DNA from 4 places in the Ancylobacter sp. VNQ12 genome. Region 1 is predicted to be linked to each of the others. Evidence: riboswitches for the same ligand, from Rfam matches in the RefSeq annotation. Region 1 holds a riboswitch; each other region holds the start of a gene.
What was found. Region 1 has a riboswitch for thiamine pyrophosphate ahead of thiC (phosphomethylpyrimidine synthase ThiC). Riboswitches for the same ligand answer to the same signal wherever they lie in the genome.
Positions count from the first base shown of each region.

Region 1 (7,668 bases):
CGGCGGGGTCTTCAGATATTCGATGACGGTCGGCGTGAGGCCGGCATTGCGGATCAGGCCGAGCACGTTGCGCGAGGTGCCGCAGGCGGGGTTGTGGTAGATGGTGACATCGGTCATCGAGGGTTCCTCAGGCCACGTCGCGCCGGGGCGCGGTCGCGCCCTCGCTGCGGCCGATCTCATGCAGCCTGGCGCCCAGCGTCATCGTGTCGAGGCTGCGGATCGGCAGGGCGGCGAAAGTGGCGATGCGGTTCTTGAGGTAGCGGAAGGTGCGCGCAAACGCCGCCTCCTTCTGGACATCGGTCCCCCCGACGGCGGCGGGATCCTCAATGCCCCAATGTGCGGTCATCGGCTGGCCCGGCCACACCGGGCAGGTCTCGCCCGCCGCGTCGTCGCAGACGGTGAAGACGAAATCCATCACCGGCGCGTCGGGCGCGGCGAACTCGCTCCAGCTCTTCGAGCGCAGGCCGTCCGTCGGATAGTCGAGGCTGCGCAGCGTCGTCAACGCCAGCGGGTTCACCTCGCCCTTGGGCTGGCTGCCGGCGGAGAAAGCCCGGAAGCGTCCGTGCCCATCCTTGGCCAGGATCGATTCAGCGAGGATCGACCGGGCGGAATTGCCGGTGCAGAGAAACAGCACATTGTAGATGTGGCCGGCGTTCTGGCCGGGCAGCGTCTGATCAGCCATGGCGCGCCTCCTTGGCGGCTTGGGTGTCTGCACCTTGCCCCTCGGCGGAGCAGCAGGGCTGAAGATCGGCGATCAGCGGGGCACAGATCTCGGGCTTGCCGCCGCAGCAATCCCTGAGGATGAAGGACGCGAGGTCGCGTACCGCGTCCAGTTGCGCGCGATAGATGATCAGGCGGCTCTGGCGCTCCGCCACGATCAATCCGGCCCGCGCGAGAATGCCGAGATGGGTGGAGAGCGTGTTGTGCGGCACGTCCAGCTTTCGCGCGACCTCGCCCGCCGCGAGGCCCTCGGGCTCGTGGGCCACGAGCAGCCGGAAGACATCGAGGCGGGTCGACTGAGAGAGTGCCGCGAAGGCCAGAAGCACTTTATTCGTGTCCATATGTCGACGATACACGACACATAGACATTGATCAAGTGGACCGACCCTCGCGGTGCCTCGCCCTGTCAGGTCAGGGGGAGATAGATCTGCCCGGCCTCGCGGTATTTCTCCGCCATTGCCGCCATGCCCTCTTTCTGCGCCTCGGCCCGAATGTCGTGGGAGATGCGCATGGAGCAGAATTTCGGCCCGCACATCGAGCAGAAATGCGCGACCTTGTGCGCCTCCTTCGGCAGCGTCTCGTCGTGCATGGAGCGCGCGGTATCGGGATCGAGGGAGAGGTTGAACTGGTCCTCCCAGCGGAACTCGAAGCGCGCGCGGGACAGCGCGTCGTCACGCAGGCGCGCGGCGGGGTGGCCCTTGGCGAGATCGGCGGCATGGGCGGCGATCTTGTAGGTGATGACGCCCACTTTCACGTCGTCGCGGTCCGGCAGGCCCAGATGCTCCTTCGGCGTGACGTAGCAGAGCATCGCCGTACCGAACCAGCCGATCATCGCCGCGCCGATGCCGGAGGTGATGTGGTCATAGCCCGGCGCTATGTCGGTGGTCAGCGGCCCGAGCGTGTAGAACGGCGCCTCGCCGCAGACGCTAAGCTGCTTGTCCATGTTGGCCTTGATCTTGTGCATCGGCACATGGCCGGGCCCCTCGATCATCACCTGGCAATCCCTGGCCCAGGCGATCCGGGTGAGTTCGCCCAGCGTCCCCAGCTCGGCGAACTGCGCGGCGTCATTGGCATCGGCGATGGAGCCGGGGCGCAGCCCGTCGCCGAGCGAGAACGAGACGTCATAGGCGCGGCAGATGTCGCAGATCTCCGCGAAATGCTCATAGAGGAAGCTCTCGCGGTGATGGGCAAGGCACCACTTCGCCATGATCGAGCCGCCGCGCGAGACGATGCCGGTCACCCGGTCGACGGTGAGCGGGATGTAGGCGAGCCGCACGCCGGCATGGATGGTGAAATAGTCCACGCCCTGCTCGGCCTGCTCGATCAGCGTGTCGCGAAACACTTCCCAGGTGAGATCCTCGGCGATGCCGCCGACCTTCTCCAGCGCCTGGTAGAGCGGCACGGTGCCGATCGGCACCGGCGCGTTGCGCAAGATCCAGTCGCGGATGTTGTGGATGTTGCGCCCGGTGGAGAGGTCCATCACCGTGTCGGCGCCCCAGCGGATCGCCCACACCATCTTCTCCACCTCCTCGGCCATGGAGGAGGTGACGGCGGAATTGCCGATATTGGCGTTGATCTTGACGAGGAAGTTGCGGCCGATCGCCATCGGCTCGGCTTCCGGATGGTTGATGTTGGCGGGGATGATCGCGCGCCCGCGCGCCACCTCCTCGCGCACGAATTCCGGCGTGACGAAATCGGGAATCGCCGCGCCGAAGCTCTCGCCATCCCGCGCCGCTGCCGCGCGCATCTGCTCGCGGCCGAGATTCTCGCGGATCGCGACGAACTCCATCTCCGGCGTGATGATCCCGGCGCGGGCATAGGCGAGCTGCGTCACCGCCCGCCCGCCGGCCGCCTTCAAGGGCCGATGGCGCACCGGAAATTCCGGCGTCGCCCGCTCCCCGGCGGCAAAGCCGTTGTCCTCCGGCTTCACATGCCGCCCGTCATAGGCGGCGACATCGCCGCGCGCCGCGATCCATGATGCGCGCAGGCGCGGCAGGCCCGCCTCGATGGCGACGCGGGCCGTGGGGTCGGTATAGGGGCCGGAGGCGTCATACACCGTCACCGGCGGCTCGCCGGCGCTGGGATGCACGGCGATCTCGCGCATCGGCACACGGATATCGGGGTGCAGCGTGCCGGGCTTGAACACCTTGGTGGAGGCCGGCAGCGGGCCGGTGGTGACAATCGGCGTCGGGGTATTCGTCGTCGGAAGGATCGTCATGGGTCGAGGCTCCTCGCAAACAGCATGGAGACCCAGCTCTGACAGGAAGGATAAGGGAGATTCCCCCGCAACAGGGGGAATCGGCCGCGCTCGCCGCGACGCATCCGCACCGTCCCTACGCCAGTATGAACTGGATCAGGTTCAACGGGTCACTGCGCCGTGGACGGCCGGTAAGGGCCGCACCAGCAGTATCTCAGCCCCTTGCCGGGACTCCCCTGGTGAATGCGCGAAGCCTGGGCAGAAGATTGATTCATGTCAAGGCGGGCGGGGAACCCTGCCCCGCCCTGCCGCTCAGGGCCGCGCGCTGCCGGGGCGCAGCCGGTCGGAGCGGACCGTGCCACTGCCGGGCAGATAGCCGAGCTGCTCGGAGAGTTCGCCCGCCGCGGCGAGGAGGCGATCGAGATAGACGTCCCGGTTGCGCAGCCCGTCCTCGCGCGGGGTGACAAGGCACAGCGTGGCGATGCAGGCGCCATCGGCCTGATGCACCGGCACCGCGAAGCAATAGGTGAAGTTCTCCACCGCGCTGTTGAAGGTGAAGAAGCCGTCGGCCGTGGCGCGGCGCGCCTCGGCGATGAACTGCGCCGGTTCCAACAGCCGGCCGTTCGGCAGCACGAAATCCTCGGGCGGAATGAGGGCGAGGATTTCCTCGTCGCTCATATGGCCGACCAGCAGACGCCCCGAGGCGGTCCACGGGATCGGCACGATCTCGCCGACATCGGAGGAAATGCGGAACGAGCGCAGCCCCTCGCGCATCATGGCGACGGTGTATTTGTTGCCGTCGAGCATGCACATCTGCGAGGTTTCGCGTGTCTCCTCGGCAAGGCGCTGCAGCAGCGCGGCGCTCTCGCGCATCAGGTCGAACTGCGCGGAATAGGCCATGCCGAGGAAATAAAGCCGGCGACCGAGGAAGACGCGCCCCTCCCCGCCGGAATATTCCAGCATGCCGTGGCGCAGCAGCAGGTTGACGAGTTCATAGACGGAGGAGCGGGGGCCGCCCATCTCTGCGGCGATCTCGTTCGGGCGCATGGGCTGGCGACGGGTGCGCAGGAATTCGAGTATCTCGAAGGCGCGGTCGAGCCCGCGGCTGCGCTTGGCGCCGTCCTTGGCCGCCCCGTCCTGCGTCACCGACTCCTCACCCTTCATCGTCACATCCCTGGTCATGCGGGCCGCATCGCCCAGTTCGCCCGTACGGCCTTGGGCGGGACGGCGGCCGGCATCACATCTTGTCCGCGCGGAAGGCGACGCAATCGATTTCCACCTTGCAATCGACCATCATGCGGGACTGGACGCAAGCGCGGGCCGGCGGGTTCTCCGTGAAATATTCGGCATAGACGCCGTTGAAACTCCAGAAGTCGCGCGGGTCGTCGAGCCACACGCCGCAGCGTACGATGTCCTCAACCCCATAGCCGGCTTCGTGAAGGATGGCGATCATGTTCTCGATGGCCTTGCGGCTTTCCGCGACGATGCCGCCGCGGACGATCTCGCCCTTCTCCATCGCCACCTGGCCGGAGACATAGAGCCAGCCATTGGCCTGCGTGGCACGGGCGAAGGGCAGCTTCTGGCCGCCTGCGCCGACTTCGCCAGCGCCGTAACGGATAATGGTCATGCGTACCTGCTTTTCTACTGGAAACTCGAGGATTTGAGGAAGTCGGCCAAACGTTCGGTCTTCGGCCGCACGAACATCTCCTTCGGATCGCCCTCTTCCCCGATCACCCCCTTGTTCATGAAGATGACGCGGCTGGAGACCTCATAGGCAAAGCGCATCTCATGGGTCACGAGCAGCATGCTCATGCCCTCGCCGGCCAGCGCCTTGATCACCTGCAGCACCTCGCCCACCAATTCAGGGTCGAGCGCCGAGGTCACCTCGTCGAACAGCATGAGACGGGGGTTCATCGCGATGGCGCGGGCGATGGCGACGCGCTGCTGCTGGCCGCCGGAGAGCTGGCCGGGATAATGGTCGGCGCGCCCCGCCAGCCCGACACGGCCGAGCCAGCTCTCGGCCAGCGCGCGGGCCTCGTCGCGGCTCATCTTCTTCACCTTGACCAGGCCGAGCATCACGTTCTGCGCCGCGCTCATATGCGGAAACAGGTTGAACTGCTGGAAGGCCATGCCGGTGAGCGCGCGCTGGCGGGCGATCTCCCTCTCGCTCTTGCGGCGCCGCCCGCCAGCGGCGTCCTCATAGCCGATGGCCTCGCCATCGATGAGGATGCGCCCGCCCTGGAACTCCTCGAGCATGTTGATGCAGCGGAGCATGGTGGTCTTGCCGGAGCCGGAGGAGCCGATGATCGAGATCACCTCGCCCTGCTGCATGGTGCAGTCGACGCCCTTCAGCACCTCGACGGCGCCGTACTGCTTGCGCAGGCCCTGTATTTCGAGAAGCGGCTTGGTCATGGGAATAGCGCCTTCAGGACGGCACGGCGGTCTTGCGCTCGACGAACTTGCCGAGCCGCTCGATGCCGAAATTGATCAGGAAGTAGAGAAAGCCGGCGAAGAAATAGAATTCGAGGCTCATGAAGTTGCGCGAGATGATCTCCTGCGTGCGCAGCAGCAGCTCCGCCACGCCGATGACCGAGAGCAGCGTCGAGGCCTTCACCATCTCGGCGGCGGTGTTCACCCAGGTCGGCAGGATCTGCCGCAGCGCCTGCGGCCACAACACCGAGGTGAAGGTCTGGCCGAAGGTGAGCCCGATCGCCTTCGCCGCCTCGCTCTGACCGACGGGAATCGCCTGCAGCGCGCCGCGCACGATCTCGCCGATATGCGAGGAGCAGAACACCGCCAGCGCCAGCACGCCGGCCTGGAACGGGCCGAGATCGAGCCCGACGGTGGAGAAGATGTAGTAGCTCGCCAGCACCAGCACGAGCACCGGCGTGCCGCGCACGATGTCGACATAGACGCGGATCAGCGCCCGCAGCACCCGATGACCATAGACCAGGCCGAGCGCCACGCCGACGCCCAGCAGCGAGCCGGCGAGAATGGCCAGCAGCGAGATCGACATCGTCACGCCCAGCCCCTTGAGCAGGGGAAGGCGCGCGATCCAGATCTCGTTGAGGAAGAGCATCAGATCGTTCATCGCTCCATCCTCACTTGGGAATCGCCAGACGGCGCTCGACGAAGCGCAGAAGCGCGGCGAGCACGGCGCAGGTCGCGACATAGAGCGCGGAGGTGACCATCCACACCTCGATCACGCGGAAGCTCTCCACATTGATCTTGCGCGCCGCGAAGGTGAGTTCCGGCACCGCGATGGCGGCGGCGAGCGAGGTGTCCTTGAACAGCGAGATCAGCGTCGAGGACAGCGAGGGCAGCACGTTGCGCAGCATCAGCGGGATGACCAGCGAGGTGCGGATCTGCATCGGCGTCAGACCGATGGCGAGCCCGGCCTCCTTCACCCCGCGCGGCACCGAGATCAGCCCCGCGCGAAACACCTCGGCGAGATAGGCACCGGAATAGACCGCCAGCGTCAGCACGAAGCTCTGGATCTTGTCGATCCGCAGGCCGAGCTGAGGCAGCGCGAAATAGGTGAACAGGATCAGCACCAGGATCGGCAGATTGCGGATCACCGTCACATAGAGCGCCGCCGGCCGGCGCAGCCAGCCCGGCCCTCCCGCCAGCGCGAAGGCGACGGCAAGGCCGATGACCGCGCCGATCGCCAGCGCCATCGCCGCCAGTTCGAGACTGAGCAGCAGCCCGCCGAGCAGCAGGTCGAAACTGCGCCAGACCGCGGCGAAATTGAGCGTGTAGCCCATTACGGATTCCCAGGAGATGGCAGGGGACGCGCGCCGCCGGCAGGCCGCGCGCGCCCAGTCGCTAGCAGCGTATCACTTGAACTCGACGGGGAAGCCGATCTGCGGCGGCGGCAGGGTCTTGCCGAACCAGGTCTTGAAGGACTTGGCGTAGGTATCGAACTCGACGCCGGTCATCGCCTCGTGCAGGGCGGTGTTGACGAAGTTGAGCCAGTCCTGGTCGCCGCGCTTCACCGCGCAGGCATAGGTCTGCGGCCCCCAGCCATAGCCGGCATCGATGTAACGGTCCGGATTCTGCGTCATGAACCAGCCGATCGAGGACTGGTCGGTGGCAACCGCGTCGGCACGGCCCGAGTTCAGCGCCTGATAGATCAGGTCCTGCGCGTCGTACTGGTCGACCTTCGCCTGCGGCAGCGCCGCATGCACCATGTCCTCGGCATAGACATTCTGCAGCACCGCGACGGTGACCTTGGAGCCGGCGGCCTTGAGCGCGTCGTAATCCTTGTAGGGCCCGCCCGCCTTCATCATCAGGCCGACGCCTTCACGGTAATAGGGAATGGTGAAGGCCACCTGCTGGGCGCGCGCGCCGGTCACCGTCATGAACTGGCAGGTGATGTCCACCTTGCCGGTGGTGATGTTGGGAATGCGGGCGTCGGAGGACTGGTTGACGTACTCGACCTTGCTCGGATCGTTGAACAGAGCCTTGGCGATGATGTGGCCCATGTCGACATCGAAGCCCTGCAACGTGTCGTCGGCACCCTTGAAGTGCCAGGGGGCGTTGGTCGAGCCCGTCCCCATGACGAGATGGCCACGCGCCAGCACCTTGTCGAGCGTGCTGCCGGCATCCTGCGCGAGAGCCGCGCCGGACAGAAGAAGAGACGATGCCAGCGCGATGACGCCGGCGCGAAGAGTCGCGCTCATGCCAGTTCCCCATGGTTGCATTTTGCATTGTCCAATATATTGGATATGAGTCCGAATTACTGGATTGAC
Region 1 covers NZ_JBMSDU010000002.1:78,921-86,588, forward strand. The annotation lists gene arsC (arsenate reductase (glutaredoxin)) at 1-117, opposite strand, end outside; gene ACO2RV_RS03850 (arsenate reductase ArsC) at 128-682, opposite strand; gene ACO2RV_RS03855 (ArsR/SmtB family transcription factor) at 675-1,061, opposite strand; gene thiC (phosphomethylpyrimidine synthase ThiC) at 1,127-2,938, opposite strand; TPP riboswitch at 3,033-3,165, opposite strand; gene ACO2RV_RS03865 (IclR family transcriptional regulator) at 3,230-4,081, opposite strand; gene ACO2RV_RS03870 (RidA family protein) at 4,155-4,544, opposite strand; gene ACO2RV_RS03875 (amino acid ABC transporter ATP-binding protein) at 4,559-5,329, opposite strand; gene ACO2RV_RS03880 (amino acid ABC transporter permease) at 5,343-6,008, opposite strand; gene ACO2RV_RS03885 (amino acid ABC transporter permease) at 6,019-6,681, opposite strand; gene ACO2RV_RS03890 (transporter substrate-binding domain-containing protein) at 6,754-7,599, opposite strand.

Region 2 (7,668 bases), on a different contig from region 1:
TCGTCGGCATGCACTACACCGGCATGATGGCGATGCGGGTGCCGGGCACCATCGTCTACGACCCGCTCTATGCCGGCGCGGCAGTGGTGCTGGCGGTCGGCGCTTCCACCGTCGCGCTGTGGCTCGCCTTCCGCACCAGCAGTTTCCGGCAGCGCCTCGGCGGCGCGCTGGCGATGGGCCTCGGCATTGCCGGCATGCATTATATCGCCATGGCCGGCGTGACCTTCTCGGGGATCGACGCCGTGCCGATGGCGCATGGCGGGTCGGCAAGCGGCACGATGGACAATGTCCATCTCGTCATCGCCGTGTCGGCGGCCAGCTTCGCCATCTTCGCCGCCGCGCTGCTGGCGGCGATCTACGACCGGCGGCTCAATCTGCTCACCGACCGCGAAACGGCGATCTGGCGCGAGAGCGAGGAGCGCTTTCGCACGCTCTATCGCCGCACGCCGCTGCCGCTGCATTCGCTCGGCGCCAACGGGCGAATCGAGCAGGTGAGCGACCGCTGGCTCGATCTGCTCGGCTATTCGCGCGAGGAGGTCATCGGTCGGCTGCTCACCGATTTCATGACGCCCGAATCGGCGCGCCAACGCAATGAGGAAGACTGGCCCCGACTGATCGGGACGGGCGAACTGCGCGAGGCCGAATATCGGCTTGTCGCGAAGGATGGGCGCGTTTTCGACTGCGTGCTGTCGGCGGTGGCGGAGAAGGATGCGGAAGGCCAGCTGACCAAGACGCTGTGCGGGCTGATCGACGTCACCGCCCGCCGCCGCGCCGAGGATGCGCTGCGCCAGGCGCAGAAGCTGGAGGCGGTCGGCCAGCTCACCGGCGGCATCGCTCACGACTTCAACAATCTGCTCGCCGTGGTGATGGGCAATCTGGAGCTGGTGCGCAAGCGTGCGCCGAACGATCAGCGCCTGCTGACGCTGATCGACAACACCATGCAGGCGGCCCAGCGCGGGGCGGCGCTGACGCAGCGCATGCTGGCCTTTGCGCGTCGACAGGATCTGCGTCCCGAGCCGGTCGCGGTGCCGGACCTCGTGCTCGGCATGGCGGAACTGCTGCGCCGCTCGATCGGTCCCAGCGTGCGCATCGAGACGCGCTTCCCGCTCGGCCTGCCGCTCGCCCGCGTCGACGCCAACCAGCTGGAGCTGGCTTTGCTCAATCTCGCGGTCAATGCCCGTGACGCCATGCCGGATGGCGGGGCGATCATCATCGCTGCGCGCGAAGAGATCATCCCCGAGCGCGAGGGCGAGGGCGAACCGGGCGCGCTGAAGCCGGGTCGTTATTTCTGCCTCGCCGTCTCCGACACCGGCGCGGGGATGGACGAGGAGACGCTCGCCCATGCCGCCGAGCCGTTCTTCACCACCAAGGGGGTCGGCAAGGGCACCGGGCTCGGCCTCGCCATGGTGCATGGCCTCGCGGCGCAGTCCGGCGGCCGGCTGGTGCTGGCCAGCGAGCCCGGCAGGGGCACGACGGCCACCATCTATCTGCCGATCGTCGAGACGTCCGCCGCCGACAGGGCGAAGCGCGAAGCCGAGCTCGTCGCCGAAGAGGCGGAGCCGCCGCTGCCGGCGGGCGTGGCGAGGGTGCTCGTCGTCGACGACGATCCGCTGGTGCTGTCGGCCACGGCGGCGATGCTGGAGGATATCGGCTTCGTCGTCTCAGAGGCCGCGTCGGGCCGCGAGGCGCTCGCCATGCTGAACAACGGGCTGACGGTCGATGTTGTCCTCACTGATCAAGCCATGCCGGGGATGACAGGCGTGCAGCTGGCCGCCGCGATCGGCGAGCACTGGCCGACCCTGCCGGTCGTGCTGGGCACCGGCTATGCCGAACTGCCACCCGATGCCCGCGCCGGCATGCCCCGGCTCGGCAAACCGTTCAGCCGGGAAAGCCTGCGCCGGGCGGTCATCGACGCGACCCGCCCGGACAATGTCGTGTCGCTGTCGTCGCGCGCCCGCTAGGGCGTGTCCCCGGCTTTTGCACCCGCGCGCGTATTCCTCCCGATTCAGGTGTTCTCCCTGATCGCAAAGGGCTCGCGGGCGTGCATATTGTCGACGACGCTACCGTGACATTCCCTTTCCGAGTGATTATATCCAAACCGTCCAGGGGAGCCTCGTCAGGAGGCTGAGAGGCCATCATCGCGCTTTGGCGCGGCATGGCGACCCTTCGAACCTGATCCAGTTGAGACTGGCGGAGGGAGGAGTTGAAGATGTCCCCGCAGACCCACCTGAACGATGAAGCCCCGGTTGCCAACGCGATGCGCGTGCGCATCGTCGGCGGCGGTGTTGCCGGCCTGACCTGTGCCCACGCCTTCGCCGAGCGCGGCGCGCAGGTGACGCTCATCGAGCGCAAGACGGCCACCGGGCAAGGCTGCTCCTGGTATGCCGGCGGCATGCTGGCGCCCTGGTGCGAGCGCGAGAGCGCCGAGCCGATCATCGCCGAGCTGGGCTTCGAATCGCTGGATTATTGGCGCCGCGCGGTGCCGGATGTGCCCAATGAGGGCAGCCTCGTGCTGGCCCCGCCGCGCGACCTGCCGGACCTCAAGCGCTTCTCGCGCCGGACGCAGGGCTATGAGTGGGTCGACGGCGCCGGCATCGCCGCGCTGGAGCCGGATCTGGAAGGGCGCTTCGACCAGGGCCTGTTCTTTCCCACCGAAGCGCATCTGGAGCCGCGCAAGGCGCTCGCCGCGCTGACGCGCAAGCTGGTCGACGAGCATCAGGTGACCATCCGCTACGAGGCCGACGGCTTCGACGAAGGCGAGACGCCGGCCGATGTCGTGGTCGACTGCCGTGGCCTTGCCGCCCGCGACGTGCTGGCGGACCTGCGCGGCGTGAAGGGCGAGATGCTGGTGCTCTACTCCACGGAGATTTCGCTCAAGCGCCCGGTGCGCATGCTGCATCCGCGCATCCCGGTCTACATCGTGCCGCGCGGCGACGGGCATTTCATGATCGGCGCCACCTCGATCGAGAATGACGAGCGCGGCCGGGTGACGGGCCGCTCCATGCTGGAGCTGCTGTCGGCCACCTATGCGCTGCACCCCGCCTTCGGCGAGGCGGAGATCGTCGAGATCGGCGCCGATGTGCGCCCGGCCTATCCCGACAACATTCCGCGCCTGCGCCGGCGCGGCAACACGATCTATGTGAACGGGCTCTACCGCCACGGTTTCCTCGCCGCGCCCGCGCTGGCACGGCGTGCGGCGGCGCTCGCTTTCGACGGGACATATTTCCCGGAGGTGATGGATGAAGATCGTCGTGAATGGTGAGCCGGCCGATACGCGCTCCGGCACGCTGAAGGACCTGCTGGCCGAACTGGGCCTGGGCGACGCCACCGTCGCCACCGCGCTCAACGGCGCGATGGTCCGCGCGGCCAGGCGCGAGGCGACGCCGATCGACGAGGGCGACCGGGTGGAAATCCTCGCCCCGATGCAGGGAGGCTGAGATGGATGCGATGACCAGTGCGGCCGGCACATTCGCCGATCCGGTTGAGTTCTACGGCACAAGGGTGGCGTCGCGTCTGCTGCTCGGCACGGCGCAATATCCTTCGCCGGCGATCCTGTCGGAGGCGATCCGCGCCTCGGGGGCGGAGATCGTCACGGTCTCGCTGCGGCGCGAATCCGGTGCCGCGAAAGCGGGCCAGAGCTTCTGGCAGATCATCCGCGACCTCGGCGTGAAGGTGCTGCCCAACACCGCCGGCTGCAAGACGGTGAAGGAAGCCGTCACCACCGCCGAGATGGCGCGCGAGCTGTTCGGCACCAACTGGGTGAAGCTGGAGGTGATCGGCGAGGACGACACGCTGCAGCCGGACGTGTTCGGTCTCGTCGAGGCGGCGCGCCTCCTCGCGCGCGACGGCTTCCAGGTGTTTCCCTACACCACCGAGGACCTTGTGGTGGCCGAGAAGCTGATCTCGGCCGGCTGCGAGGTGCTGATGCCGTGGGGCGCGCCGATCGGCTCCGGGCGCGGGCTCAACAACCCCTATGGCCTGCGTTCGCTGCGGGCGCATTTCCCCGGCATCCCGCTGGTCGTCGATGCCGGCGTCGGCGTGCCCTCGCATGCGGCGGCGGCGATGGAAATGGGCTATGACGCGGTGCTGCTCAATACCGCCGTCGCCAAGGCGGGCGACCCCGTGCGCATGGCGCGTGCCTTCGCCCGTGCCATTGAGGCCGGCCGCGAGGCGCTGCTCGCCGACCCGATGGACGTGCGCGACATGGCCGCCCCCTCGACGCCGGTGATGGGGCGCGCGGTGTTGGGCGAATGACGTCTTCTTGTGAGTGACCCGATGAAGCTCGATCCGTTCTACCTCATCGTCGACCGCGCTTCCTGGCTGCCGCGCCTGCTGCCGCAGGGGGTGAAGCTGGTGCAATTGCGCGCCAAGGACATTGACGAGGCCGAGCTCCGGCGCGAGATCGCGACCGCGCGCGATGTGTGCACCCGTTATGGCGCGCAGCTCATCATCAACGACTATTGGCGCCTCGCCATCGAGCTGGGCTGCGATTTCGTGCATCTCGGCCAGGAGGACCTTGCCGATGCCGATCTCGAGGCGATCCGCCGCGCCGGCGTGAAGCTCGGAATCAGCACGCATGACGAGGCGGAGCTGGAAATCGCGCTGATGGCGCGGCCGGATTATGTGGCGCTGGGGCCGGTCTATCCCACCATCCTCAAGAAGATGCGCTGGGCGCCGCAGGGGCTGGAGCGGGTCACCCAGTGGAAGAAGCGCATCGGCGACCTGCCGCTGGTCGGCATTGGCGGCCTCACCATCGAGCGCGCGCCGGGCGTGCTGCGTGCCGGGGCGGACAGCGTGGCGGTCGTCACCGACGTGCTGCTCAACACCGATCCCGAGGCGCGCGCCCGCGAATGGGTGCTGGCGACGCGCGAGACGGTGTGATGTGCCGGCGCTGCGCGAGGCGCCGGGCCGGCACATCATCCGCTAGCTAGGTGTCGCGGTCGTCTTCGCCTTGCCTCGCAGCAGGGCGAGAAGGACGCCCAGTTCCGGCGGCGGGGCCTGCTCGACGCGGGAATATTCGCGCCCGTCCGGCGTGCGGCGGAACAGGCCGAGTTCGACCAGTTCCCGGCGCAGCAGCGCGTGGTCGCCGAAGCCGTGGTGAAGGTTCAGCAGCTCGTTCATCCGTCGCTCCGGGAAGGTCTCGGCGGCCGGCAGGCGCGACCACAGCACCCACAGGCACAGTACCTGCTGGTTGCGTTTCTTCGGCCAGCGCGTGAGGCCGCCCTCGACATCGAACAGCCGCAGCGCCTTCTCGCAGCGCGCGTGATCGGCCGGCGCGGCGGGAGGCGGCGCGGGTTCGTCAGCGCGTGAACGTGCCTGCGTTTCCGCCCGCAAATGCTGGAAGTTCCGGAAGCCGGCGGCGCGCGCCAGAATATTGAGCAGTTCGACATGGCCGGGCACCTTGTCGCGCTCGGTCAGCTGGCTGCGCAACGTGCGGGCGAGGGCGGAGATATCCGGCGCCTCGTAGGCCAGAACGGTTCTGGTCATGACTCATCCTCGTTCGTGCCGATCCATGAGGAGTGTCGGGGTTGCCGTCTTGCGACCGGGCACGGGGACAAGTGCAGGGTCTGGGTAGGAAATGCAGGTTTAGCTCCCCTTGCGGGGCGGCAACGCCTCGGTGAACTGCAGACCGTGCGGGGACAGATAAGCGAAGGGCCAGGGGAAGTCCAGTATCCGCGTGCCGCCCAATCCGGGATTGCTCCCTCTCCCCACCCGAACTCGGCAACAGCCGAGTTCGGTTCCGGCAAGGCCTAAGCCGGTAACATCCGGCTTAGGCGGAGAGAGGTGGGGTGAGGGGGCTTCGACGCTCCGCAATCATCTCGCCCCTCACCGACCCGCTTCGCGGGCCACCTCTCCCCAATGGGGAGAGGGAAAGAAAGAGGCGGCTACTCCGCCGCCTCCTTCTCCACGCCGGCGAATGTGCGTTCCATCTCGCGGCGCAGCCGCACGATCGGGCTGTCGGTGAAATCGACGTCGGCCCAGCCCACGGTTTCGCCTTCCGCGAGGTCGCGCTTCAGCGTCATGTGATGGGCGAGGCCGATGGGTAGCGCGCCGCGCGCGAGCGAACTTGCCGCCGGCAGCAGCTTGCCCCACACCGTGTAGCCGCCTTCGCCGTCCAGCACCTCGCCGGCCTTCAGCGGGCGTTTGGCGACGGCGACGACATCGGCGTTGAAATGCTCGGTCGTGCCGGTGGGCTCGCCGCGCAGCGCCGCCGAGGCGACGCTGACGCCGAGCTCCAGCCCGATGAGGTGATAGGGCCGGTAGAGCGCGGTGTAGCGGCCGGAGGAATCCGTCACCACGCCATATTCCTTGAAGCAGCGGCGGGCATAGTCGCCGCGCGGGCCGGGCTCGGCCTCGAAGGTGACGTAGACGCCCCAGCGCAGGTCGCGGAACACCGGGCGGCCGTCGCGCTCCAGGCTGGAGACGGTCTCCACCGTGCCGGAATGTTCCAGCACGCCGCCGGCCTCGCGCGGGCGCAGGATGGTGGCGAGGTCGTCGACGCCGCAGGGCGGGAACAGCAGGCCGTCCGAAGGCGCCTTGAGGTCGGCGGCATTGGCGATGGCGGCCATCTCGATGGAGGATTTGGTGCCGTCGGCGAAGGAGTTGAACATCTGAGCGTTCATGCCGCCGAGCGCCGCCTGCTCGGGGGTGAGGCCGTAAAGGCTCCAGATCGTGTCCGGCGTCGATTTGTGGAAGCTCGGCAGGTACTTCGTGCCCTTGCCGGCGCAGACGACGCGGAAGCCGCAGGTGCGCGCCCAGTCCACCATCTCGCAGACCAGGGCGGGCTGGTCGCCCGAACCCATGGAATAGACCACGCCGGCCTTGCGCGCGCGCTCGGCCAGCAGCGGGCCGACCAGCACGTCCGCCTCGACGGTGACCATGACGATATGCCGGCCCTGCTCAATGGCCTTGAGCGCATGGGCGGCACCGGCGGCCGGGCTGCCGGTGGCTTCCACCACCACGTCGAGCCCGTCGGCGCCGATCAGTTCGCCGGCATCCTCGGTCAGCATGGTGCGGCCGGTGCGCAGCGCCTCGTCGAAGCTCGTCGCCACGGCCGCATCCGCGTCCCAGCCGGTGCGCTCAAGGGCGGCGCGGGCGCGCGGCGCGGAGAGGTCGGCGATGCCGAGCAGGTGCATGCCCGGCGTGGTGCGGACCTGCGACAGGAACATGGAGCCGAACTTGCCGGCCCCAATCAGGCCGACGCGCACGGGGCGGCCGGCGTCGGCGCGCGCTTTAAGAAGGCGGGCGAGATTCATCAGGCGGTCCTCCCCGGCGAGAGCTGCCGCTGGTGGGCGCCTCGCTCATTGGTATGTGCGAACGCTATGGCTGCGTCCTGGTTCGATCATCGTCGACGGGAGCGGCGTTGGCGCGCCGCCCCGTCGGAAGGCAGGGTTCAGCCGGCCACGGCGCGATCGCTGGCGGCGCGGCTCTTGGTGCGGCGCGTGCCGGCGACGACGTCCTCCGCGAGCTTCGGCTCGGAGGGGCCGCGCATGGCCTTCTCGCGCAGCGCGCGGATGCGGTCGGCCAGCGTCGGCGGCCCGCCATTCCTGGGCGTGGCGGAAGCGGCGAGCAGCGCGTCGACGGTCGAGCCGGGCCCTTCCAGCGCGGCCGTGAGACTGGCGACCTCGGCGGCGATGTCGCTGATGCGCTCACGCAGCAGCGCGGCTT
Region 2 covers NZ_JBMSDU010000009.1:82,179-89,846, forward strand. The annotation lists gene ACO2RV_RS13915 (MHYT domain-containing protein) at 1-1,961, shown strand, start outside; TPP riboswitch at 2,095-2,216, shown strand; gene thiO (glycine oxidase ThiO) at 2,258-3,262, shown strand; gene thiS (sulfur carrier protein ThiS) at 3,240-3,437, shown strand; gene ACO2RV_RS13930 (thiazole synthase) at 3,439-4,254, shown strand; gene ACO2RV_RS13935 (thiamine phosphate synthase) at 4,276-4,881, shown strand; gene ACO2RV_RS13940 (DUF2087 domain-containing protein) at 4,924-5,487, opposite strand; gene ACO2RV_RS13945 (NAD(P)H-dependent oxidoreductase) at 5,886-7,256, opposite strand; gene ACO2RV_RS13950 (hypothetical protein) at 7,394-7,668, opposite strand, start outside.
Region 2: linked by a shared signal. The riboswitch ahead of thiO (glycine oxidase ThiO) and the one ahead of thiC (phosphomethylpyrimidine synthase ThiC) in region 1 are both predicted to bind thiamine pyrophosphate.

Region 3 (7,668 bases), on a different contig from region 1:
AGCTGCTCGATCCGCTTGGCGGCGGCGCTGACATCGCCGATCAGCCCGTTGATGTTCTCGGAATTGTTGCCGAGCACGGTGGTGAACTTGTCGACATTGTCTATCACCGAATTGATCTTGGCCTGGTTGTCGCGAAGGATGTCGTCGACCCGCATCGCGATGTCGTCCACACGGCCGATGACCTGCCGGGCACCCTGCATCAGGTCCTGGACGGCGGAAGCATCCGCTTCGATACGCGGCAATTGCCCCTCGGGCGGGGCCGGCAGCGGCTCGGCGTTGGCCGCGCCGCCGACGAGACCGACGGAGGCAAGGCCGGTCAGCACCTGCGCGTTGAGCTGCGCCCGCGTGTCGGACTTCACCGGCGTCGCCGGCTGCACGGAGACGGTGGCGACCACCTTGCGCGGATCCTGGGCATCGAGCCGGAGCCCGGTGACTTCGCCGACCGGGATGCCGTTGAAGGTCACGGCGGAGCCGGTCTGCAGGCCGCTCACCGGACCGCTGAACACCACGTCGTAGGAGGTGCGCGGGCCCCGCGAGTTCGAGCCGTTGAACCACCAGACGAAGCCGAATCCGGCCGCGATGACCGCAAGCGTGAAGAGGCCGATGATGACGTAGTTGGCGCGTGTTTCCATGTCGGCCTCAGCGCGCCCTTTCCTGTTCAGAACCGAAGCCGGCAGCCCGGGCCCGCTTGCCGTGGAAATAGGCGGAAACCCAGGGGTGCTGCGATGCCAGCATGGTCTCTATCGGTCCAACCGCGATGACTTTCCCATCCGCCAGGGCGGCGATGCGGTCGCACACGGTGTGAAGGCTGTCCAGATCGTGCGTTACCATGAATACGGTCAGTCCCAAAGTCTGCTGAAGCGTCGCGATAAGTTCGTCGAACTCGCCCGCGCCGATTGGGTCGAGACCCGAGGTCGGCTCGTCGAGGAAGAGGATTTCCGGATCCATCGCCAGCGCCCGCGCCAGCGCCACGCGTTTGATCATGCCGCCGGAAAGCTCCGAGGGCATTTTCTCGGTGACGTCCGGCTTCAGCCCCACCATCTCGATCTTGGCGACGGTGATCTCGTCCATCAGCCGCTGCGACATGTCGAGATATTCGCGCATCGGGAACTGGATGTTCTGCCGCACGCTGAGCGAGGAGAACAGCGCGCCCTGCTGGAACAGCACGCCCCAGCGCTGCTCCATCTGCCGGCGCTGCGCGTAGCTCAGGGTGTCGAGGTCCTCGCCGAACACCTCGACCGTGCCCGCGCGCTTGGGCACGAGCCCGAGAATGGTGCGCGTCAGCACCGACTTGCCGCCGCCGGACGCGCCGACGAAGCCCAGGATTTCTCCCTTCATGACGTCAAGGGAAAGGCCGTTGAGCACGATGCGCTCGCCGAAGCCGACGACGAGGTCGCGCACGCTGATGATCGGCTCCGGCGTGGCCACGGCCGGCGCCGTACCGCTCGGCTGTCGAAGCTGGGTTGTCTGGGGCTCCACCCGATCACCTCACATGTCGATCGCGGCGAAGAACATGGCGAACAGGCCATCGACCACGATGACCAGGAAGATGGCTTTCACCACCGCCGCCGTCGTATGTGCCCCGAGCGACTCGGCGCTGCCGCCCACCCGCATGCCCTCCATGCAGGCGATGAGACCCACGATCGCCGCCATGAAGGGCGCCTTGATCATGCCGACCTCGAAGGTGCTCAGCGAGATCGCCTCCTGCAGACGGCTGAGAAAGATGGTCGGCGAGATGCCGCCATAGAGCCACGCCACCAGCCCGCCGCCGAACAGCGCGCACATGTTGCCGATGAAGGTCAGCAGCGGCACGGCGATGATCAGCGCGACGAGGCGCGGCAGCACCAGCACCTCGTTCGGATCGAACCCCATGACGCGCAGCGCGTCGACCTCCTCGCGCATGCGCATGGAACCGAGTTCGGCGGTGAAGGCGCTGCCCGAGCGGCCGGCGACCATGATCGAGACGATCAGCACGCCGAGCTCGCGCAGCGTGAGAATGCCGACCATGTCGACGACATAGGTGGTCGCGCCGAACTTGCGGAAATGGAAGATGCCCTGCTGCGCGATGATGCAGCCGATGAGGAAGGTGATCAGCGCGATGATCGGCACCGCCCGCAGCCCGGTGCGCTCCAGGTGATAGACCATCGAGGTGCCGCGGAACGTCTGCGGACGTACGACCACGCGCAGCAGTGCGCTGACGACGGCACCGATGAAGGACAGCAGTGTCAGCGCATCCCGCCCGGTCTCGACCATGGTGCGGCCAACGACTTCGAGGCCGCCGACGAGCGCATTGACCCGGGGCCGCGCGGGAGGCACCTCGTGACAGCCCCGCACCACCTCGTCGAGCAGCGGTTGGAAGCGCTTTTCGAGGCCAATGACCTGAAGCCGCGCGCCATTCTCCTCGAGCCCGCGGATCAGCCGGTCGAGCATGACCGCGCCGACGGTGTCGAAACGGCGCACGCCGGAAAGGTCGAGCCGGGCCGTTTCCACCGCACCGCTCGCAAGCTGCGCGAGGCTGGCTTCCACCGATCCTTCGAGCGCGCGCGCCTCCGCAGCCGTCCACCGGCCATTGCCGACGAAGACCAGCTCTCGCCCGTGGCGCGCTGTCGCCAGAAGCGGCGCTTCAGCAGCTCCCAAAACCGGCTCCCACTTCCCCCGCAGCCCAGTTCGGCCCGGACGATCGCCTCGTCCTGCCAAAACACAATTCGCCGTGTCGTTTCATACAGGTACGGCTTCCGCTCTGTCGAGCCGCCAGCCCTTCGCAAGGGTAATTAGATACTATACGCACACGCTACTGCGAATAGTGTGCTTTCCCTGTGACGGCCAGACCCATCGCGTGCCTCATAGAAGACCAGAAGGCCACCTAGTGATTCGCAGGCCAATTGTAGGTTCTTCTCGTCCAGATGCCCCAGCTCACCGTCAGCGTCGAACGCTTTCCCATCCGCGGCTCCTTCACCATCGCGCGCGGCTCTAAGACCGAAGCCATCGTCGTCACGGCGGAGATCCGCGACGGCGACGCGATCGGCCGCGGCGAATGCGTGCCCTATGCCCGCTACGGTGAAAGCGTCGAAGGGGTGGCGGCGGCGATCGACGCGATGCGCGCCGCCATCACCCACGGACTGGACCGTGAATCGTTGCAGAGGCTGATGCCGGCCGGCGCCGCGCGCAATGCGATCGACTGCGCGCTGTGGGACTTTGAAGCCAAGCGCAGCGGCCGGCGCGCCTTCGAGACCGCCGGCGTACCCGCGCCGTCCTCCGTCCTGACCGCCTATACGATCAGCCTCGACACCCCCGAAGCCATGGCGAGCGCGGCCGCGCGCTCCGGCCATGACCTGCTGAAGCTCAAGCTGGGCGCCGCAGGCGACGCCGCGCGTCTGGCCGCCATCCGCGCCGCGGCGCCGCACACGCGACTCATCGTCGATGCGAATGAGGGCTGGTCGGCCGGCGATCTGGCCGCGAATCTCGACGCTTGTGCCCGCGCCGGGGTGGAACTCGTCGAGCAGCCGCTGCCGGCGGAACATGACGCCCTCCTCGCCGAGATCGAGCATCCCGTCGCCATCTGCGCCGACGAGAGCGTGCACGGGCTCGACACGCTGCCGCATCTGGTCGGCCGCTACGACGCCATCAACGTCAAGCTGGACAAGACCGGCGGCCTCACCGAGGGCCTTGCACTGGCGAAAGCCGCGCGGGAAAAGGGCATCGACATCATGGTCGGCTGCATGGTCGCGACCTCGCGTGCCATGGCGCCGGCCTTGCTGCTCGCCGGCCTCGCCCGCTTCGTCGATCTCGACGGCCCGCTGCTGTTGGCCCATGACCGAGAGCCGGGGCTGCGCTATGTCGGCAGCCGGGTCTTGCCACCCGAACCGGAGCTCTGGGGCTGATCAGCCCCGCCGCATCGCGACGATGAGCGCGATGAGCGTCCCCGCTGCGGCAAAGCCGGCTGAGACGAAGAACGCGCCGCAATCGAACCATTGCCACAGCGGCCCCGCCGCCACCGTCGCCGTCGCCATGGCGATGATCGTCACCCAGGCCGCCAGCGCCTGCACCGCCGCGCCGCGTCCTGGCGGCGCGTGGCGCGCCACCATCTCGACCGTGCCGAGATAGGTGCAGCCGAAGGTCGCTGCGTGGAGCAACTGCAAGGGCAGCACCAGCGCCACCGGCGGATCGAACGCCATGGCGCCGAAGCGCAGCACGCCGGCCAGCCCGCCGATCAGCAAGAGCCGGTCGGCGCCCAGCCGGCGCGTCAGCCCCGTCCCGAAGCGGAACAGCACCACCTCGGCGATGACGCCGGTCGCCCATAACAGGGCGATCGCCGAATCCGACAGGCCGATGGCCCGCCAGTGCAGCGAGGCGAAGGCATAGAGCGTGGCGTGCGAGCCCTGCACCAGCGCCGCCGCCAGGATGGCAAGGCCGAGCACCAGCGAGATCTTCGGCAGGCGATGCGTTGTCGCCTCGCGCGGGGGCAGCCGCAATTCGTCGAGCGTCAGCGCCGCGCAGGCGGCAATGAGGCTGCCCGCGACGATGAACCAGACGATGGCGTCCGCCGGCAGGCCGCCGAGCAGGAAGCCGGCGGCGAAATTGCCGCCGATGAAGGCAAGCGAGCCCCACAGCCGCACGCGGCCATAGTCGATCAGCCCCTCGGCGCGGCGCGCCACGGCATAGGCGTCCAGCACCGGCAGGCTCGGCTGCCAGAAACTGGCGGCGACGCCGAGCGCCACGATCATCAGCGCGGCACTGGGCGCCAGCGCCACGCCGGTGAAGGCACAAGCCGTCGCCAGCGCATAGACGATGAGGGTCGCGCGCGGCCGCCCGCTGCGGTCGGCCGCCAGCCCGCCGAGCGGCATGGTGAACAGGCGCACGGCAAACGGCACCGCCAGCGTGAAGGCGATCATCGAGGCGTCGAAGCCCCTGCCCTCCAGCCACACCGGAAAGAACGGCAGGTACACGCCGATGCCGAAGAACAGCCCGGCATAGGCGGTGGCGATGGCATGGCGTGGGGCGAGGACGGGCACGGGGGCGACTCTGAGATTGCGCCGCCTCGATAGCAGCCCGCGCGGGCGACGGCGAGGACGCCCTCGCCGTCAGCCCTCACCACCAGGCGTGGAAGTGGTGCACCGGCCCGTGGCCCCGCCCGATGGTCAGCATGTCGGAGGCGCCGATAGCCTGGGTGAGATAGACCTTGGCGGCCTCGACGGCCGCGCGCAGGCTCATGCCACGCGCCAGCCCGGCAGCGATGGCGGAAGACAGCGTGCAGCCGGTGCCATGGGTGTTGCGGGTCGCCACGCGCGGGGCGGAGAACTCCGCAAAGCCCTCGGAATCGAGCAGCACGTCGACGCTGTCGGGCCCCTCGCCATGCCCGCCCTTGATCAGCACGGCACGCGCCCCGAGCGCGCGCAGCCGCTCGGCCTGCCGGCGCACGGCGGCGAGATCGGCCGCGGGCGCCTCGTCGAGCAGCACCGCCGCCTCGGGCAGGTTCGGCGTGATCAGCAGCGCGCGCGGCAAGAGTTGCGTGCGCAGCGATTCCACCGCCTCCGGCACCAGCAGCCGGTCGCCCGAGGCCGCGACCATCACCGGGTCGAGCACGACGGTCGCGATCGCGTGACGGTCGAGCCCCTCCGCAACCGCGCCGATCGCCTCCGGACGCGACAGCATGCCGATCTTCACCGCATCGACCGCGAGATCGGAGAACACCGCGTCGATCTGCGCGGTAATGAAATCGGCCGGCACGTCGTGGATGCCGGTAACGCCCAGCGTGTTCTGCGCCGTCAGCGCGGTGATCACCGAGGCGCCGTAGACGCCCAGCGCCGAGAATGTCTTGAGATCGGCCTGGATGCCGGCGCCGCCGCCGGAATCCGAGCCCGCAATCGTCACCGCAATCGCCGTGGACGCCGTCATCGGCACGCCTCCCTGGCCGGCAAGGCCGGGCGCGTCCTTCGCCGAGCGCGAAACGCCCGGCGCGCGCGACCCGTTTCCTCCGCCGGCATGACCCGGATCAGGTTCGTGGGTTGGCTCACCGCCTCTCAGCCCCGGCTTTCGCGTTCCGGGGCACCCCAACGAGATCGACTTGTCCCGCAATAGGCGAAGCGCCGCGCGCTTTCAAGACACGTCTCGGCGCGGCGCAGGGCGGGGGTTGCGCGGCGGGGCCGGTTCTGATCCTGTGGCGCACCAAAACCGTGCCCGGATGCCTCGCGATGGTCCCGTTCTTCGTCCAGATCAAATGCCAGCTCGGCCGCTCCTACGAGGTGGCGAACGCCCTCGCGGATGCCGAGATAGCCTCGGAAATCTATTCCACCGCCGGCGAATTCGACCTGCTGGTCAAGTTTTACGTTCCCGAGGCCACCGATATCGGCCACTTCGTGAACGAGAAGGTGCAGCAGATTCCCGGCATCCAGGACACCCGCACCATCATCACCTTCAAGGCCTTCTAGGTAATCGGCCCGGCCGGCGGGACGGCCCCCTCGTCCGGCGCCGTCACCGCGCCCGCGCGGCGCTCGCGCCAGATGACGAAGAGGCCGGCACCGATCACGATGACGGCGCCGACGACCACCAGCACGGGCGGCACCTCGGCGAACAGCACGAAACCGAGCAGCAGCGACCACAGCATCGCGGAATAGGTGAAGGGCGCCACCACCGAGGCCGGCGCCCAGCGGTAGCTCTCGGTGAGCAGGATCTGCCCGATCCCGCCGATGATGCCAAGGGTGACCAGCATCACCCCCTCGCGCAGGGTCGGCACCACCCATCCCCAACCGGCGGTGGCGAGGCCGGCGACGGCCGCCAGCGCCTGGAAATAGAACACGATGGCGGCCGTGGTCTCCGTCCCTGTGAGCCGGCGGACCTGGATCATGGCCCCGGCGGTGAACCCGGCCGCCGCCAGCGCCATCATAGCGCCGAGCTTGTGCTCCCAGCTGTCGAAATTGCCGGCGAGATGCGGCCAGAGCATCACCACGACGCCCCCCAGGCCGACGAACACCGCGGCCCAGCGATAGAGCTGCACCCGCTCGCCCAGGACGAGCGCCGCCAGCACGACGGTCAGCAGCGGCGCGGTGAAGCCGATGGCGGTGACGTCGGCGAGCGGGATGCGCGCCAGCGCCGCGAAGCCGAGCCCCATCGACATCACGCCGATGGTGCCGCGCAATATATGGCCGAGCGGATGGGCGGTGCGCACCGCGGCGCTGATCTCGCCGCGCCAGGCGAGCATCGCCATGAGCGGGAACAGCGCGAAGAAGGAGCGCGCGAAGACCACTTCGCCGGTCGGAACATGCTCCGACACGATGCGTACCATGGCCGACATGATGGTGAAGAGGAACGTCGCGCCGATCTGCAGCGCGATGCCCTTGAGCGCATTCATTTGGCGCCACGAAAAGTAGTTTCGATCCGCCCGGAGACGGATCGAAGAGCGAAGGAGGCGGCGAGGCTTAAGGGAAGGGATCGCCGCCGGCAAGCGCGATCGTGCCGAACACGATCACGATTGCGACCACGAGGCAGCCGAGCGCCCGAACGATCGATCCCGCCGTCGCCGGCGCGCGGTCGAGATAGGCGCCGGCCGGCTTGCGGCCGGTGATCATCGCCGCGATCAGCCTGTCGCGGCCGAACAGCGCGTAGAGCACGTTCGCCGCAATATGGATCGCGATCAGCGCGAGCAGGAAAGGGTAGATCTTCTGGTGCCAC
Region 3 covers NZ_JBMSDU010000003.1:123,333-131,000, reverse strand. The annotation lists gene ACO2RV_RS07185 (MlaD family protein) at 1-632, opposite strand, end outside; gene ACO2RV_RS07180 (ABC transporter ATP-binding protein) at 640-1,428, opposite strand; gene ACO2RV_RS07175 (ABC transporter permease) at 1,489-2,637, opposite strand; gene dgcA (N-acetyl-D-Glu racemase DgcA) at 2,904-3,881, shown strand; gene ACO2RV_RS07165 (MFS transporter) at 3,882-5,012, opposite strand; gene thiD (bifunctional hydroxymethylpyrimidine kinase/phosphomethylpyrimidine kinase) at 5,089-5,895, opposite strand; TPP riboswitch at 5,953-6,063, opposite strand; gene ACO2RV_RS07155 (Lrp/AsnC ligand binding domain-containing protein) at 6,192-6,428, shown strand; gene ACO2RV_RS07150 (DMT family transporter) at 6,425-7,348, opposite strand; gene ACO2RV_RS07145 (cytochrome b/b6 domain-containing protein) at 7,416-7,668, opposite strand, start outside.
Region 3: linked by a shared signal. The riboswitch ahead of thiD (bifunctional hydroxymethylpyrimidine kinase/phosphomethylpyrimidine kinase) and the one ahead of thiC (phosphomethylpyrimidine synthase ThiC) in region 1 are both predicted to bind thiamine pyrophosphate.

Region 4 (7,668 bases), on a different contig from region 1:
GCATCGTCCAGCCGGGACCGCCTTGCCATGGCATCCATCGCGGACGGCGTGAGCTGACGCCACAGCGGCGTCCGACGCTCCTCCGGTATCGGCAGGGTCTCGTTCAGCCGCTCCATCGTGAAGGGCACGCCGAGCCACGACGACAGAGAAGGCCCGAAATCGGGATCCTCGACGATGTCGACGAAGTCCATTTCCTCCAGCTTGACCAGGGCTTCCCGCAGGAGGACCGCGTCGTCACGCGGGTCGATATGATCATTGACCGGGATTGCCGCATGCGGCCACAGCAGCAGGCGCAAGGCCATGTTGTCGAACTGCGCGGCGATGGCTCGATCCTCAAGAAACACAGCCAGCGGCGCGGCGGCCCTCTTCACATAGCCCGCCCAACTTCCCAGCGAGGTCAGCTGCTCGTCGCGATGCCCTCGCCAGAACATCCAGTGCGACAGCAGGCGTGAGCGTGCTTCGCGAAGAACCGTCATGTGCCGGGCGAAGGGGTAGCGCGCCTTGGTTGTGCTGAGAGCGTAGTGCCCGACGACAAGCTGCGGCGCCTCGGGCAGATCCTCCGGCTCCATCGCGACGGCCGCGCGAGCTTCTGGCGAAAGCGATGAGAAATCGTCAAACCCGCCAAACGTCAGTCGGTCGAAACCATCGACGGCCTGGGACACTCCCAGACTCCGCGCGAGCGCGATGCGCAACGACGTTCCTGCTGATTTCGGAATATGATTAAAGACTAGAAGGTCCGCCATGCCACGCTCCGATAGTAGTAACCACGCCTAGTTCGAAGGAAATATTCTCACCATATGGTACAAACGTGTCAAATGATGGCGCATGGACCAAATTATACAACTTACATATAATAATATTCGCTCGCTCGTTCATGTCCGACCACCGACTCTGCGAAGACGGATGGCAGATCCCGTCCCGCGGCGCCGGCATCCCGATTGAACGGCGGATGCCGATGGGCCCGCCTCACCGGCGGCTCACGGCTGTCGAGGGCAGCCGGCTTCGATGACCCTCGACAGCAAACCGCCACTCCGGGTGAGCGAATACCCCACCAGAATGCCATTGGCGATCCTTGAACCACGCTCAAATGCCCTCTGCCCTTCCAATCGCTGGCTTATTGGCCCATATGGAGCGGGCGGGGCCAATTCGGGCGCTGCGCAACCGGCAGCTTGCTGCCTATGATTGGACAGGAATTGCAGGTACTTGTAAGGGACAACAACGTCGATCAAGCCCTACGCGTGTTGAAGAAGAAGATGCAGCGCGAGGGCATTTTCCGCGAGATGAAGGCCCGTCGCTCCTATGAGAAGCCTTCCGAGCGCCGCAACCGTGAGGAAGCCGAAGCTGTGCGTCGCGCGCGCAAGGCGGCCCGCAAGCAGGCCGTGCGGGAAGGACTGATCGCCGCCCCCAAGAAGAAGGAGATGGTGCGCCGTCCATCTTCCGGGGCTCCCGCCAGACCTTCGGAAAACACGCCGACATAACCCTTGTCGAAGAACTAACGTTGGGCTATGTTTGAGCATCGATCTTGCTAGTTGAACTTTGTTGGCGCCACTTGCGTCGCTGCGAGCTTCCTCTCAAATCGATGACCACCTGGTGTGCGTGAAGCAGCGCGCATCAAACTTCTATATCGACTGAAAGGATATCGTCATGACGACGGGTACCGTGAAGTGGTTCAACACCCAGAAGGGTTATGGTTTCATTCAGCCGGACAACGGCGGCTCGGACGTGTTCGTGCACATCTCCGCCGTTGAGCGCGCTGGCCTCCCGGGCCTGCGCGACGGTCAGAAGGTCTCTTACGAGATCGAGACCGATCGCCGCTCGGGCAAGCAGTCGGCCGGCAACCTGCAGGCTGCGTGAGTATCTGCCTTCGGTCGTAGTGGGGAAATCCTGTGGCGACCGTCGAGGCAAGCGAAAAGGCCGGGGAAACCCGGCCTTTTTTGTTGCTGAAGGCTTGTCGCTCTGGCCGGAAATGCCATGCCAGCCCGAAAGCCGGGGCAGCACGGGCGGCAATCACCCCTATTTGGCCGAGGGCAGGCGGGCGATGAGCTCGCTGATGCGGGCCTGGGTCAGCGCCAGTACGCACTGCTGCTGTGCAGGCGTTGTGCCGCTGCCGAAATGCCATTCGGCACCGACAAGGTCGAACTTGCAATTGGCGTCGCGATAGGCGAGCCAGGCGCGCTGGGCGGCGATGAGATTCTCGCGCCACGCCGACTTCTGCTCCGCCGGTGTGTCATCGGCCGCGATCGCCGACAGCATCTTCTGATAGGCGGCATTCAGCCCTTTGTCGGCCTCGTCGAGTTCCTGGCCGAGGCAGTTCTCCATGGCGTAGCCGTCGAACTGGCCGCAGTTCGTCTGCGGCGTCCATTGCGCGACGGCGGGCAAGCCGGACAACGGTGCGGCCAGTAGCGCCATCGCAAGCCCTGACGCGGCACGCCGCGCGCCCGGTCCTGAACGGACGGGAGCGCGGCGCGAGAGAGCGGAACACGCGCGCATCAATGCGCAAGCAGCAGTGGCACCGTCATGCGCTCGAGAATATCGCGCGTCACGCCGCCGAGCACGAATTCGCGCAGCCGCGAATGGCCGTAGCCACCCATCACCACGAGATCGATATCGCGCGCCGCCACTTCCTTGAGCAGCACATCGACAATGCCCTCGTCGGCGCCCGGCACCAGCCGGCGCAGTTCCACCGTCTTCTCGTGGCGCGCCAGATGGCGGGCGAGATCCGCCCCCGGCAGGCTGTCCGCCTTCTTGGAGCGGCCGGTATCCACCACCACCGCCTCGACGAGGTTGGCATGTGCCAGCAGCGGGCGCGCCTCGGCCACCGCGCGGGCAGCGGCACGGCCGCCATCCCAGGCGATGAGGATGCGCTTGGCCGAGAACGGCTTCTGCTGCTTGATCGGCACGAGCAGGACCGGTCGTCCCGAATCGAACAGCACCGCCTCGGCGATCACCTCCTCGGCGCCCATCCTGTCGGGATCAGCCTGCCCGACGATGGTCAGGTCGTAGAGTCGCGACAACATGCCGATCTGTTCGGCGGCGCCGCCCGGCGTGCCGTCGATGGTGCGGATGTCGGACGGCACGTTCACCGAGCGGGTCGCCTCACCGAAATACTCGACCGCACGCTGCGCGAGCCGGCGGCTTTCGGCGCGCTGCGCCTCCAGGAAATCCGTCGAGAACGCCTCGGTATAGACCGGGGGAATATCGATCTCATAGCTCACCGCCACACCGGTGAGATGAGCGCCGAGCGCGGCCGCAGCCGAGGCCGCATAGTCGACGGTCGCATCCGGGCCCTCCCCAATGCGAAGGCTGACGAGAATGTCCTTGATCATTGGCGTCTCCACTCCTTTACCTTTGGTAAGGTGCGTCCAAACATCGGGCCCCGCATTGACGGGCGTCAACCCCTCCGGGATTCCAACCCTCGCTACCGTCGCGCGGCGAGCGACCGCCGACTATAAGGGGTGCACCTGATATAGGATTTTGCCGCATGGCCGCCATTGGGCGCACGCTCGCCGTCACGCTGTTTTTGCTCGGCCTGTGGGAAGCCGCCGTCCGGCTCCTCGCCATACCCGCCTACATCCTTCCCGGCCCGGCGCGCATTGCCATGACCGGCTGGGACAACGCCGCCATTCTCGGCCACAACGCCGCGATCACGCTGGGCGAGATGCTGCTCGGCCTCGTCTGCGGCTCGGTCCTCGGAATCCTCTGTGCGCTGGCCATGGCGAGCTCCCCGCTGGCGCGGCGCGCCATGCGTCCGGTGCTGCTGGTGGCGCAGGCGCTGCCGGTCTTCGCGATCGCCCCCCTGCTGGTGATCTGGTTCGGCTTCGGGCTCGCCTCGAAGATCGTGATGGCGAGCCTCATCATCTTCTTCCCCGTCGCCTCGGCGTTTCACGACGGCCTCGCCCGCACCGACCAGGGCCTCGTCGACCTTGCTCGGCTGAACGGGGCGGGCACGCTGCGCACGCTGCGTTTCATCCGCGTGCCCGCCGCCCTGCCCGCGCTCGCCTCGGGGCTGCGGGTCGCTGCTGCCGTCGCCCCCATCGGTGCTGTGGTGGGAGAATGGGTGGGCGCCTCCGCCGGGCTCGGCTATCTCATGATCTATTCCAACGCCCGGATGCAGACCGACATGGTGTTCGCGGCGCTTGCCGTCCTGCTGGCCGTCGCGCTTCTCCTTTTCACCCTGGTCGACCGTGGCCTCACCCGGCTGCTGCCCTGGGCGCCGGAGACCGCGCCCAGCTGAAAGCGAAGCATTGGAACGAAGCAAGAACTTTGTCAGACTGAGGCATGGCGATTCTCCTCTCCAACACCGACGCCCGCCGCATCTTCCTGGCGAAACAAGGCCTCAGCCGGCCGCGCGGCGCACTCACCAAGGCGGGCCTGCTGGAGCTCATCGGCGAGATCGGTTTCGTGCAGGTCGACAGCATCGCCACGGTCGAGCGCGCCCATCACCACATCCTGTTCGCGCGCAACCCGAGCTATAAGCGAGCACATCTTGCCGCCCTTCTGGAGAAAGACGGCGAGCTGTTCGAGCACTGGACGCATGACGCCGCCATCATTCCCAGCGCCTATTTCGTCTATTGGAAGCACCGCTTCGCCCGCTCGCGCCTCCGGCTTGTCGAGCGCTGGCGCAGCTGGCACGAAAACGGCTTTGAATCCTATGTCGACCATGTGCTGGAGCGGGTGACGCGCGAGGGCCGGCTCATGGCGCGCGACTTCGAGCAAGATCCGGAACTCGGGAAGCGCCCGCCCGGCGGCTGGTGGAACTGGCACCCGGAGAAGACCGCGCTGGAATATCATTGGCGCACCGGCAATTTCGCCATCGCCGCGCGCGAGGGCTTCCAGAAGGTCTACGATCTCGCGGAGCGGGTGATTCCGCCACGCCATTTCCACGGTGAGGTCAGCGAGGCGGAGTTCGTCGACTGGGCCTGCACCAGCGCGTTGGAGCGGCTCGGCTTCGCGACCCATGGTGAGATCGCCGCCTTCTGGGACCTCGTCTCGCCGGAGGAGGCGAAAGGTTGGGTGGAAACGAACCGTGACCGGCTGGAGCCGGTCGCGGTCACGCTGGCCGACGGCAGCAAGCCGCGCGCCTCCCACGCTTTTGCCGGTAGCGCGGCGGTGTTCGATGCGCTGCCCCCGCCGCCGGCACGGCTGCGCGTGCTCAGCCCATTCGACCCGCTGCTGCGCGACCGCAACAGGGCCGAGCGGCTGTTCGGCTTCAATTACCGGATCGAAGTGTTCGTGCCGGCGGAGAAGCGCGTCTGGGGCTATTACGTCTTCCCGATCCTGGAGGGCGACCGGCTGATCGGACGCATCGACATGAAGGCCGACCGCAAAGCCGGCACGCTCGACGTGCGCCGCCTGTGGCTGGAGCCGGGCGTGCGCGCCTCCAATGGCCGCCTCAATGCGCTCGACGCCGAACTCGCCCGCATCGCCCGCTTCGCCGGCGTGGGGCGCACGGTCTATCTCGACGGGTGGCGGGGGGACTGAACGCACGCCGCCGCCCGCCATTTGCCGTGGCATGCCCGCTCTGCTAGCGTCGCCCTGTCCGAGGGGTGTCCCGCGATCGCACGATCAAGGGGCTGAGATGGCAACCGCCAGACCCTTTGAACCTGATCCGGGTCATGCCGGCGAAGGGACGGAGCGACGGCGGGGGCCATCCATGCACCCGCGCCGGATTCCCCCGAAAGCTCATGCGCCGGATCTCCAACTGGGAGGAGATCCAATGTTGAACACCATCGCCAAGACGCTCGCGGCCTCGGCCCTCGCGCTTTGCCTGTCGCTGGCGCCTGCCAGCGCCGCCGACAAGCTCACCGTCCTCTTGGACTGGTACGTCAATCCCGACCACGCCCCGCTCGTCATCGCGCAGGAGAAGGGCTTCTTCAAAGCGCATGACCTCGATGTCGAGCTGGTGGCGCCGGCCGATCCTTCCGCCCCGCCGCGCCTCGTCGCCGCCGGGCAGGCCGATGTCGCGGTGAGCTACCAGCCCAGCCTCTATCTCTCGGTGAAGGAGGGCCTGCCGCTGGTGCGCTTCGGCACGCTGGTCTCCACGCCGCTCACCGCGCTGGTCGCGCTGAAGGACGGCCCGATCAAGTCGATCGCCGATCTTAGGGGGAAGACGGTCGGCTATTCCGTGGCCGGGCTGGAAGACGCGCTGCTCGGCACCATGCTGGCGAGCGCCGGGCTGAAGCCCACCGATGTGACCATGATCAACGTCAATTTCGCGCTCTCCCCCGCTCTCGTCGCCGGCAAGGTCGATGCGGTGATCGGCGCCTATCGCAATTTCGAGCTCACCCAGATCAAGCTGGAGGGCAAGGAAGGGGTCGCCTTCTTCCCAGAGGAGCACGGCGTGCCGGTATTCGACGAGCTGATCTATGTCGCGCACAAGGACAAGATCGGCGACCCGCGCCTCAAGCGCTTCCTCGCCGCGGTGGAAGACGCCACCATCTACACCCTCAACCATCCGGACGAGGCGTGGAAGGCGTTCGTCGCCGCCAATCCCAAGCTCGACGACGAACTGAACCGGACCGCCTGGGCCGACACGCTGCGCCGCTTCGCCCATGCGCCGGCCGCGCTCGACGCCGGCCGCTATGCACGCTTCGGCGAGTTCATGAAGAGCCACGGGCTGATCGACAAGGTCGAGCCGGTCGCGACCTACGCGCCGGCCCTGCCGTGACCTGAGAGCCCTCCAGAGCCCGCCACACGGATAGGCAGGTCCGGACGTGACCAGCCTCGTGGAAATCCTTCCCGCTCCTGCCGCGCAATGCTAACCGGGACATCGGAACGGGATCGGCTTGGTGAGGGCAAGGCATGGGGAATGGCGGGTATCACATCGTGGCGGCGCTGGTCGGCGCCGTCGTCGGTGTTGTCGGTTCCGGCTTCCATGTCGGAGTGGAGCAGCTCACAGCCGCCTGGCCCGCCTATCTCGTGCACGGGCTCGGTCTGTCCGGCCCGGGCCTCTATGTCGCCGCCGCGCTCATTGGCGCCGCCATGGCGGTGACCTCGCTCTGGCTGGTCCGCCGCTTCGCCCCGGAAGCCGGCGGTTCCGGCGTGCCGGAGATCGAGGGCGCCATGGAGGGCCTGCGGCAAGTGCGCTGGCATCGCGTGCTGCCCGTGAAGTTCTTCGGCGGCCTGCTGTCGCTCTCCTCCGGCATGGTGCTGGGCCGCGAGGGGCCGACCATCCATATGGGCGCCTCGATCGCCAAGGCGGCGGCGGACATCTTCCGCCTGCCTTCGGAGGACATGCGCGGCCTGCTGGCGGCCGGCGGCGCGGCGGGTCTCGCCGCCGCGTTCAACGCGCCGCTCGCCGCGGTGCTGTTCGTCATCGAGGAGACCCGCCGGCAGTTTCCCTACAGCCCGCGCACCTATATCGGCGTCGTGCTCGCCTCGCTCGCCAGCGCCATCGTCACCGAATATCTCACCGGCAACGTGCCCTACATGCTGCTGACGGTGTCGGAGGTGCCCTATGGAGCGCTGCCCGCCTTCGTCGTGCTGGGCGTGATCCTCGGCGCGGCAGGCGTCGCCTTCAACCGCACGCTGGTGTGGTGCCTCGATCAGGCGCGCCGCCTGGGGCAGCGCAGCTCCTACTACATCTTCCCGCTCGTCGTCGGCCTGATCGTCGGCGTGCTGATGTTCACCCTGCCCGAGGCGACGCAGGGCGGCGAGATTCTGGCCGTG
Region 4 covers NZ_JBMSDU010000001.1:384,303-391,970, reverse strand. The annotation lists gene ACO2RV_RS01775 (hypothetical protein) at 1-743, opposite strand, end outside; gene rpsU (30S ribosomal protein S21) at 1,194-1,478, shown strand; gene ACO2RV_RS01765 (cold-shock protein) at 1,645-1,854, shown strand; gene ACO2RV_RS01760 (lysozyme inhibitor LprI family protein) at 2,014-2,409, opposite strand; gene ACO2RV_RS01755 (universal stress protein) at 2,490-3,326, opposite strand; gene ACO2RV_RS01750 (ABC transporter permease) at 3,482-4,234, shown strand; gene ACO2RV_RS01745 (winged helix-turn-helix domain-containing protein) at 4,279-5,481, shown strand; TPP riboswitch at 5,533-5,647, shown strand; gene ACO2RV_RS01740 (ABC transporter substrate-binding protein) at 5,717-6,667, shown strand; gene clcA (H(+)/Cl(-) exchange transporter ClcA) at 6,802-7,668, shown strand, end outside.
Region 4: linked by a shared signal. The riboswitch ahead of ACO2RV_RS01740 (ABC transporter substrate-binding protein) and the one ahead of thiC (phosphomethylpyrimidine synthase ThiC) in region 1 are both predicted to bind thiamine pyrophosphate.